Regions from separate parts of the Streptacidiphilus cavernicola genome, predicted to be linked through region 4. Evidence: riboswitches for the same ligand, from Rfam matches in the RefSeq annotation. Region 4 holds a riboswitch; each other region holds the start of a gene.
What was found. Region 4 has a riboswitch for cyclic di-AMP ahead of ACEZDE_RS20355 (transglycosylase family protein). Riboswitches for the same ligand answer to the same signal wherever they lie in the genome.

Region 1: it holds a riboswitch for cyclic di-AMP, as region 4 does, so the genes downstream of both, ACEZDE_RS30960 (C40 family peptidase) here and ACEZDE_RS20355 (transglycosylase family protein) in region 4, are expected to answer to the same signal.
Region 2: it holds a riboswitch for cyclic di-AMP, as region 4 does, so the genes downstream of both, ACEZDE_RS08990 (C40 family peptidase) here and ACEZDE_RS20355 (transglycosylase family protein) in region 4, are expected to answer to the same signal.
Region 3: it holds a riboswitch for cyclic di-AMP, as region 4 does, so the genes downstream of both, ACEZDE_RS18055 (M23 family metallopeptidase) here and ACEZDE_RS20355 (transglycosylase family protein) in region 4, are expected to answer to the same signal.

Annotation. Positions count from the first base shown of each region.
Region 1 covers NZ_JBHFAB010000032.1:83,383-85,563, forward strand. The annotation lists gene ACEZDE_RS30955 (AfsR/SARP family transcriptional regulator) at 1-556, shown strand, start outside; gene ACEZDE_RS30960 (C40 family peptidase) at 575-994, opposite strand; cyclic di-AMP (ydaO/yuaA leader) riboswitch at 1,090-1,240, opposite strand; gene ACEZDE_RS30965 (urease subunit gamma) at 1,904-2,181, shown strand, end outside.
Region 2 covers NZ_JBHFAB010000005.1:178,624-180,804, reverse strand. The annotation lists gene ACEZDE_RS08990 (C40 family peptidase) at 91-1,071, opposite strand; cyclic di-AMP (ydaO/yuaA leader) riboswitch at 1,130-1,305, opposite strand; gene ACEZDE_RS08985 (C40 family peptidase) at 1,546-2,181, opposite strand, start outside.
Region 3 covers NZ_JBHFAB010000012.1:179,117-181,297, reverse strand. The annotation lists gene ACEZDE_RS18055 (M23 family metallopeptidase) at 1-927, opposite strand, end outside; cyclic di-AMP (ydaO/yuaA leader) riboswitch at 940-1,076, opposite strand; gene ACEZDE_RS18050 (thioredoxin family protein) at 1,180-1,788, opposite strand; gene ACEZDE_RS18045 (undecaprenyl-diphosphate phosphatase) at 1,938-2,181, opposite strand, start outside.
Region 4 covers NZ_JBHFAB010000015.1:7,767-9,947, reverse strand. The annotation lists gene ACEZDE_RS20355 (transglycosylase family protein) at 1-1,126, opposite strand, end outside; cyclic di-AMP (ydaO/yuaA leader) riboswitch at 1,132-1,293, opposite strand; gene ACEZDE_RS20350 (hypothetical protein) at 1,443-1,727, opposite strand; gene ACEZDE_RS20345 (MarR family winged helix-turn-helix transcriptional regulator) at 1,886-2,181, opposite strand, start outside.

The DNA of each region.
Region 1 (2,181 bases), on a different contig from region 4:
GCAGGCGCTGGCCATCGCGGTCGGTGAGGGCGACCGGCACCTGGAAGCGCAGCTGTCCTGCTCGATGGCCGTGATGCGGCTGATGCAGGGCGACCTGGACGAGGCGGAGTCCTGGTTCGGCGACGCCCTGCGCCAGGCCAGGGCGCTCGACGACGGGCACCGGGTGGCGGTCGTGCTGCGCCGGGTCAGCCGGCTGCACGACCAGCGCGGCGACTCGGACCAGGCGCTGGACTGCCTGTGGCAGGCGCTGGCCACCTTCGAGGAGCTGGCCGACGAGCGCTGCGCGGCGTACACGCTGCTGGAGGTCGGCCGCGTCTACGCCGGTCAGTACGACCGGGAGCGGGCGGTCCCGGCGCTGGAGCGCGCCGCGGACCTGTTCCACCGGCACGGCGACCGTCAGGACGAGTCCGCCTGCTGGCAGCTCATCGGCGACCTGGACGCCGCCGCCGGCGACCCCGGGTCGGCCCGCCGCAACCACGAGCGGGCGCGGCGGCTGTGGCAGACCATCGGCGACCAGCACCAGCCGAACACCCTGGAGCCGCCGTCGTCGCCGTGACGGCGGCCCCAGGAGGGGTCACACGCGGCCGTAGTAGACCGACTTGGTCCAGATCTTCTCCAGCCGGACCCTCGCGCCGGTGTGCGGGGCGTGCCAGATCTTGCCGTGCCCGGCGTAGATGCCGACGTGGTAGACCGAGCGGCCGGAGTGGAAGAAGACCAGGTCACCGGGGCGCAGGCTGGCCTTGGAGATGTGGTGGACCTTGTTGTACTGGGCCTGCGCGGTACGCGGCAGGCTCTTTCCGGCGTGCTTGAAGGCGTAGTACGTCAGGCCGGAGCAGTCGAAGCGGGTGGGGCCCGCCGCGCCGTAGACGTACGGGTCGCCGTGCTTGGAGGCCGCGATGCCCAGGGCCTTGGCCTCGATCGTCGCGGCGTCCGCGGTGCCGCTGGACAGCAGCGTCCCGCCGGCCACGGCGGCCAGGGTGAGCACGGAGGTGATGCCCGAACGCCAGCGGCGGCTGTTGTTCCTCGCCGGGGCGGAGGCGGTGGGGCTGTCCTGTTTCTGGGCATGAGTACGAACGGACGCAGTCACGCGTTTCCTTCCGGAACCGCCTACGAAAGGTCTCCCTGTCGGGTTCGGGCTCCGAAAGCTGCCCGGCCACCGTGTGGCTTCACCCCAAGGGACGGTCCGGCCGTCCCGTCGTGATTGGGTCTCCCGCTCTCGCCTGTCAGGTGGTGTGCACCTGGCGCCCGACCGGTGGCGAGACTCGGCGTCCGGCCGGACCGCCCCGCCACGGTGGCGAGGACTTTTGCTGTTCGGCGGACAGTATTGCCAGTTTTTTATGGGATCTTCACGTTCCCACGGCCTTTTGTGACTCTTGTCACCCGCAGTTCCACGGAGTGCCCGGATGCGGACGCTGCGCGTTCGGACGATCTAATTCCGGCTATTTTCAAGAGGGTTGACAAATTTCACACTGGCTTTGGGAATAGCCTCTGACCTGCGGCTCGTCGGCGATCATGGCCGAATCGCCTACCAATGATCCGCCTAATCGAGGCGTGTGACACTCACTCGGACGAGTGATCTTCCGCGAATGACGGACGCTCATATCCCGACCCTCTTGAGGCTGTTCCGACATGTTTTCCGGCTTCGGCGTGTCGCACCGCCGCGCCGTGTCGCCCCTGCCGCCCGGCGGCCCCGGTCCGCTAACGTGTCGCCACACGATCACCACCCCCGGGGTGCGGATCGGGCGTGGTGGCGGCGGGCAGTGCGGCCCGTGTGCGACGCCGTCCACGCCCGGTGCCCCCGCCGCGCGCCGGGGGCACCCCGCGGCACGGCGTCGTGCCCGCGTCCCCTCCCCGGGCTGCCGCGGCGGCCCGGGACGGCCCCGCACAGAGGTGCAACGCCGACATGAGACTCTCCCCGCACGAGCAGGAGCGCCTGCTCATCCATGTGGCCGCGGACGTCGCCGGGGCCCGGCGCGCACGCGGACTGCGGCTGAACCACCCCGAGGCGGTGGCGCTGCTCACCGTCCACATCCTGGAGGGCGCCAGGGACGGCCGTACCGTCGCGGAGCTGATGCGCTCCGGCCGGACGGTGCTGACCAGGGAAGACGTGATGGAGGGGATCCCTGAGATGATCCCGGACGTCCAGGTGGAGGCGACCTTCCCGGACGGGACCAAGCTGGT
Region 2 (2,181 bases), on a different contig from region 4:
CCGGGGGTGGCGCCGGACAACGCGAAGGGCCCGACCCCCCGTCAGGGGTCGGGCCCGTACGGCCGTTTGAGTGGCTGCGGGCCTATCGGCCTACAGGTGCCGCATCGCGTAGATCGAGCCGATCTCGCTCATCTTCTCGTACTTGACGACGGTCCCGGTGTGCGGGGCGTGCAGGATCTCGCCGCCGCCGGCGTACATCCCGACGTGCGAGTCGTTGTTGAAGAAGACCAGGTCGCCGACCTGGAGGTCAGCGGTGGAGGCGACCGCGGTGCCGACGTCCACCTGGTCGTAGGTGGTGCGGCCGATCGACACGCCGGCCTGGGCGTAGGCCCACTGCATCAGACCGGAGCAGTCGAAGGAGTTCGGGCCGGTCGCGCCGTAGACGTAGGGGTCGCCCAGCTTGGTCTGCGCGGCGGCGAAGGCGGTGGCCTCGGCGGCCGAACCGGCCTTGACCGAGCCCGGGTGGTAGCTGCTGCTGGAGCCGCTGTTCTCGGCGTGGGTGACCGCGGCGCGCTGGGAGGCGGTCAGCGAGGCGAGCTTGGCCTTGGCGGCGGCGAGCTTCTTCTGCACGTCGGCCTTGGAGGCGGAGAGCTGCTTGCTGGTGGCGTCGAGCTGCTTCAGCTTACCCTCGGCGTCGGCCTTCTCCCGGTCCAGGGTCTTCTGGTCGGACCTGAGCTGGTCCAGCAGGGCGGCCTGGCTGTCGGTGACCTGGCCCATGGTGGAGGCCTGGTTGAGGTACTCGGTGGGGTTCGCGGAGAGCATCAGCTGCACCGAGGGGTCGATCGACCCGCTGCGGTACTCCGCGCTGGCGACCTGGCCGAGCACGGCGGACTTCGCGGTCACCGAGGCCTGCTGGCGCGCGACCTGGTCCTGCAGGGTGGTCACCTGCTTCTGCAGGGTCTGCTGCTGGGACTGGGCCGCGTCGTACTTCTGGACGGCGGCGTCGGCGTCCTGGTTCAGCTTGTCGATCTGGGCCTTCAGCTGAGCCGTGGTCTGGGTGGGGGCTGCCTGCGCCGACTGGGTAGCGGTCGCGGCGAGCGCGACGGTCGTGGCGGCGGCGGCGGTGAGCACGGTTATCCGTGCACGGGTCGGACTCTTCGGTCGACGATGGGACGCCACGAAGGCGAGCTCCTTCTTCCTACGGCCGCCTACCGGGTGAGCTGACGGGTTCGGGCTGGAAGACGTGCCCTACGGCGCTTCACCGGCGGGGGCCGGCCTGGCGTCGATTCACCCCGAGGAAACATGGTTCCCCGGCTCCGAACTGACGGCCGGGGGCCGTACGGTCGGACTCGGCGGAAACCTCCGCTGCCACCCTGGTGGGTGATCGACTTCGCGGTGGTTCGATCGATGACACTAGTGACCCGAACGTGATCTATTCAAATCCCTGTAAGTAAAAACTCTTTTAGGTTTCGATGATGCATCAACTGCACGACCGAACGTAGTCATTGGATGACCGCATCAGATCGACATGGCGCTCAAATCGGACATACGCCCGAGGCTTTCGGGGCCCGTGTGACGTGAGTCACAGATGGTCGAGACGGGGCGTCAGAAGCGCCGGACCGCCACGATCGTGCCGAAGTAGGACAGCGGCTGGATATCCACGGTCAGGCCCGGCCGCGGCGCGCTCAGCAGCATCCCCTTGCCGGCGTAGAGGCCGACGTGGTCGCCGCTCTCGTTCACCACGATGTCGCCGACCCGCATCTGCGAGAACGGCACCGCGGTGCCGACCGTCTCGTCCGAGTAGGAGTAGTGCGGCAGCGAGATCCCGGCCTGGGCGTAGGCCCACATCACCAGGCCCGAGCAGTCGAACTGGTTCGGCCCGGAGCCGCCGGGGACGTACGGGGCGACGTTGACCTTGCTCATCGCGGCCAGCATCGCGGTGCGGGCCGCCGCGGAGATCCCGGAGAGGTCGATCTGCGAGACCGACATGTAGCTGCTGCCGGACGACGGCGGGGTGTAGCCGCCACCGCCGGCCGGCGCGTTCACCACCACCCGCTGGGCCGGGGTGAGCGCGTCCAGGATGCCCTGGGCGTGCTTGAGCTTCGCGTTGATGGAGGCCTTGGCCTGCTGCATCTGCTTCAGCAGCGCCTGCTGGGCCTTCAACTCCTGTGCGGCCTGGGCCTTCTCGGCGGCCAGGGTGTGCTGCTGGGCCACCAGCTGCGCGATCAGCGCGGCCTGGTT
Region 3 (2,181 bases), on a different contig from region 4:
GGACGGGCGCACCTCCAGGTGCAGGTGCGGGGCGCTGACGTTGCTGCCGGTCGCGCCGACCCGGGCGATCGGCTGACCGGCCGTCACCTGGCCCGCGCCGACGCCGATGGCCGAGAGGTGGCAGTACCACAGCTCGGTGCCGTCCGGCAGGGTCTGCACCACCCGGTAGCCGTACGCCCCGGCCCAGCCGGCCGAGGTGATCACGCCCTCGCCGACCGCCACCACCGGGGTGCCGGTGGGCGCGGCGAAGTCCTGGCCGGTGTGCAGGTGGGCCCAGTAGGAGTCGGACTGCCCGAAGCCGTCGCCGCGAACCGCCCCGGCCACCGGGGCCACCAGCGTGCCGACCGCCGTACGGGCGGGAGTCGCGGTCGCCGTGGCCGACCCGGCGAACGGAGCCGCCTGCGCCTGCCCCGCCCACTGCTGGGCCTGGGCGGCGGCCTGAGCCTGAGCAGCCTGCGCCTGGACCTGCGCGGCCTGGGCCTGCGCCTGAGCCGCCTGCGCGGCCTCCGCCTCCGCCGCCCGCAGCGCCGCCGCGTGGGCCTCGGCGGCCCGCGCCTCCGCCGCGCGCTCGTCCGCCGCCTGCGCCCGCGCCTGGTCGTCCGCTGCGATCTGCTGCGCCATGGCCAGCTTGGCCGCCGCCAGTTGCGCGGCCTGCCGACGGGCCGCGTCCTCCGCGGTGGCGCGCTGCTGGACCGCCTGCGCGCGGATCCGGTCGGCCAGGGCCAGGCCGGGGTCGGTGGCCGGAGCGGCGACGGCGGGCTCGGCCCGGTCGTGCTCCTGGGCGACGAGCGTGGTGCCCCGCGCGGAGCCGTCCACCGCCGAGGCGGGCTGGGCGGCGAGACCGGTTGCTCCGACCGCGGCCATGGCCGCGAAGCCGAGCACGGCCGTGGACTGTGCGGGTGCCCAAGTGGGCTGGTGCGACGCCACGTTCGGCGTACTCCTTTCCTTCCCTCTCGCCGACCGGGTTAGCTGACGGGTTCGGGGAGGAAGGTCCCCTACGACCGGTTTCGGCCGATTCACCCCAGGAAGTACGTGGTTCCCCGGTTCCAACACGCTGGATTAGGCGATCACATGCGACGCCGTCCGTCGAACGGCTGAACTTCGCACTGCGTTATAGAAAGGTAATCCTAGTGACGATTGAATCCAAGAGATCCCGGGGGTGCAGTTGGGGACGGAGCGTCAGTTCTTGGTAAAGAGCCAGTCCACCAGCAGGTTTGCGACCTGGTCAGCGCCGAGGTTCCTGGCGTCGGCGAACTGCTGGGCGCCGGGGGCGGCCCGCTTCGAGCCGTCCGGGGCGAGCACCACCAGAGCCGGGATGCCGTCGCCCGGCAGCGTCACATAACGGGCAGCCAGCTCCGTGTTCCGGTCGTAGTGCCCGACGTCGACGGTGACCAGGTGGTAGTCCCGGGCCAGCAGTTGGTGCACGCCGGGGCTCTGCACCAGCGTGGTCAGCGCCTGGCAGTCCTCGCACCAGGACGACCCGAAGTCCAGCAGCACCGGCCGCCCGTCGGCACGCGCCGCGGCGAGCGCGGCGGCGAGGTCTGCCGCGGCGTCGGCGGACGGGTCGTAGCCCTCGGGGACGGCGGCCGGGGCGACCACAGGCAGCGGCAGGAACGGACGGGCCAGCCCCATCGAGTCCCCGGAGACGCCCCCGGGCCGGTTCGCACCGCCCGCGGGACCGCCGACCGGCCTGCCTCCGACCACGACGCAGCCGCTGAGCAGCAGCAGGCCCGAGAGCGCCGCCAGCACGCCCCGCAGCACCCGTCCCGGCCGACCGGTCATGGTCATCGGACGCGCCTCTCCTCGCCGCCGTGTACGTCGCGTACCTCAGATGCACGCCGATGTACGTCGGACGATCATTCGAGCAGAGGAACCGCCCCAGGACCGGTTCACGCGCCGCCGAGCCACCCGTACGGGTCAGGTCGGGTCACGCCGGGTCAGGTCAGGGTCAGGTACGCCAGGCTGCCCAGCCCGGCCACGAAGCAGTAGATCGCGAACGGGGTCAGCGTCCTGGTCTCGAAGTACTTGGTCAGGAACCGCACCGCGACGTACCCGGCCACGAACGCCGCCACCGCACCGGCCAGCACCTGGCCGCGGATGCCGTCGCCCGCCGAACCCATCAGCGAGGGCACCTTGAGCAGGGCTGCCGCCCCGATCACCGGCGTGGCCAGCAGGAAGGCG
Region 4 (2,181 bases):
TGGCGGCCTCGACGTAGGCGCCGTTGCCGGTGTAGATGGCGACGTGGTAGGCGCCGGCGTCGCTGCCGTCGCTGGACCAGAACAGCAGGTCGCCGGGCTGGAGGTTGCTCAGCGAGACCCGGGTGGATGCGGCGGCCTGGTCCTCGCTGGTGCGGGGGATGGAGATGCCGGCCTTGGCCAGGGTGGCCTGGGCCAGGCCCGAGCAGTCCCAGCTGTTGGGGCCGGTGCCGCCGTACACGTAGGCGTCGCCGACCTGCGCCTGGGCGAAGGCGATGGCCGAGGCCATGCTGCCGGAGGCGTAGTTGCTGCTGTTGTCGCTGCTGCTCGCGGACGTGGTGGTCACGGCGGAGCTGGTGACCGCGGCGTCGCCGCTGGAGCTGGAGCCGGAGTTGCTGGAGCCGGAGCTGTCGGAGCTGGTGCCGGAGGTGACCACGCCACCGCTGAGCTTCAGGATCTCACCGGGGTAGATGACGTTCGGGCCCTCGGTCAGCGAGGCCCGGTTCAGCTGGTACAGGCGCTCCCAGCCACCGGAGACGTGCTGCTTGGCGGCGATGGTGGAGAGCCAGTCGCCGGCGACCACGGTGTAGGTGGTGATGTTGCCCGACGGCGCGGCGGAGGAGCCGGTGGACGCCGAGCTCGACGAGTGGGTGCTCGGGGTGGTGCTGGGCGCGCTCGCCGCGGAGGAGCTGGAGGAGCTGCTGGACGAGCTGGAGGAGGTGTCCACCTGGGCCGGCGCGCCGCCCGCGGTCAGACCGGCCTCCGGGCCGCACACCGGCCAGGCGCCGGGGCCCTGGGAGGCGAGGACCTTCTCGGCGATCGCGATCTGCTGGTCCTTGGTGGCCTGGTCGGCGGTGGCGGCGTACTGGGTGCCACCGTAGGCGGCCCAGGTGTCGGCGGAGAACTGCAGGCCGCCGTAGTAGCCGTTGCCGGTGTTGATCGACCAGTTGTTGGTGCTCTCGCAGCTGGCCACCCGGTCCCAGGTGCTGACCGGAGCAGCGGAGGCGGAGGTCGCGCTGACGAGCGGAATCGCGAGGCCGACACCGGTGAGACCGGCGGAGGCGATCAGACGCTGGGTACGGCTGTGGCGGGACTTGGCGGCACGGTGACGGCCGTTGTGGGACAGCATGAAAGTGCGTTCCTCTCCCACGCCTGCGAGGTGAGCTGTCGGATTCGGGCTGGAGTTGCCCGGCCGTGCGCTGCACGGCTTCACCCCTAGCTGCGACCATGTGTCCGTGACACGCGGTCGCAGCGGCAAACCTGGGTCCCCCGCTCCTGCCATGGTGCTGTGTGTGGGTCTTCGACATCCCCGGTGGCAGGACTCGGCGTTCCGGAGTTGTCTGTTCCGCTTAAACGCGGCGCCAGAAAGATAGACATACCGGAGGGCAAACTACAACCGGCTGTGATCTGCACCACACACCATCCCCCGCCGTTCGACGGGCGCACTACCCCCGACCGGCGCCCAGCGGGGTGATCACCGCACCCTCCAGCCGACCCCCGACCGCGAGCGCGTGCCCTCCGCAGAGCAGCAGCATGCCCCCGGCCGAGTCCGCCACCTGATGCGTCGCCAGATCCGGGCAGGGGGCCGCGAACCGGTCGTAGTCCCAGGTCCGCGGACAGCCGGGAGCGGCGCAGACGCTGCCGTCGGCGACGGCCCGCAGAGTGGCGCCGTGCTCGGGGCAGACGCCCCAGGTGACCTGGCAGCGGAGCGGGTCAGGGTTGTCGGACATGCATCAGACCTTTCGGACGAAGATGAGAGGGATATGAGAGAGGTCACAGCCAGACCCGGCCAACTCCCGCACACAGCAAGGACACAGGAGCATTTCCGTTAAAACGGACATACCACCTATAAGGCACCGTCAGTCGCGTCGGCCCAGGACTCGCAGGGTCAGGACTCGCAGGGATCGGGGTTCTCCAGCCCGCCGAGGATCTTCTCCGACACCGCGGCCAGCACCGCGACCTGATCCGCGCTCAGCCGGTCGAACACCAGCCGTCGGACCGACTCCACATGCCGGGGGGCCGCGGCCTCGATGGCGGCCTGACCGGCCGGGGTGATCACGATGAACGCACCGCGCCCGTCCGCCGAGCACTCCTCACGGGCTATCAGCCCGCGCTTGGCCATCCTGGCCAGGTGGTGCGACATCCGACTCTTCTCCCAGTCCAGCTCGCGCGCCAGCTCCAGAA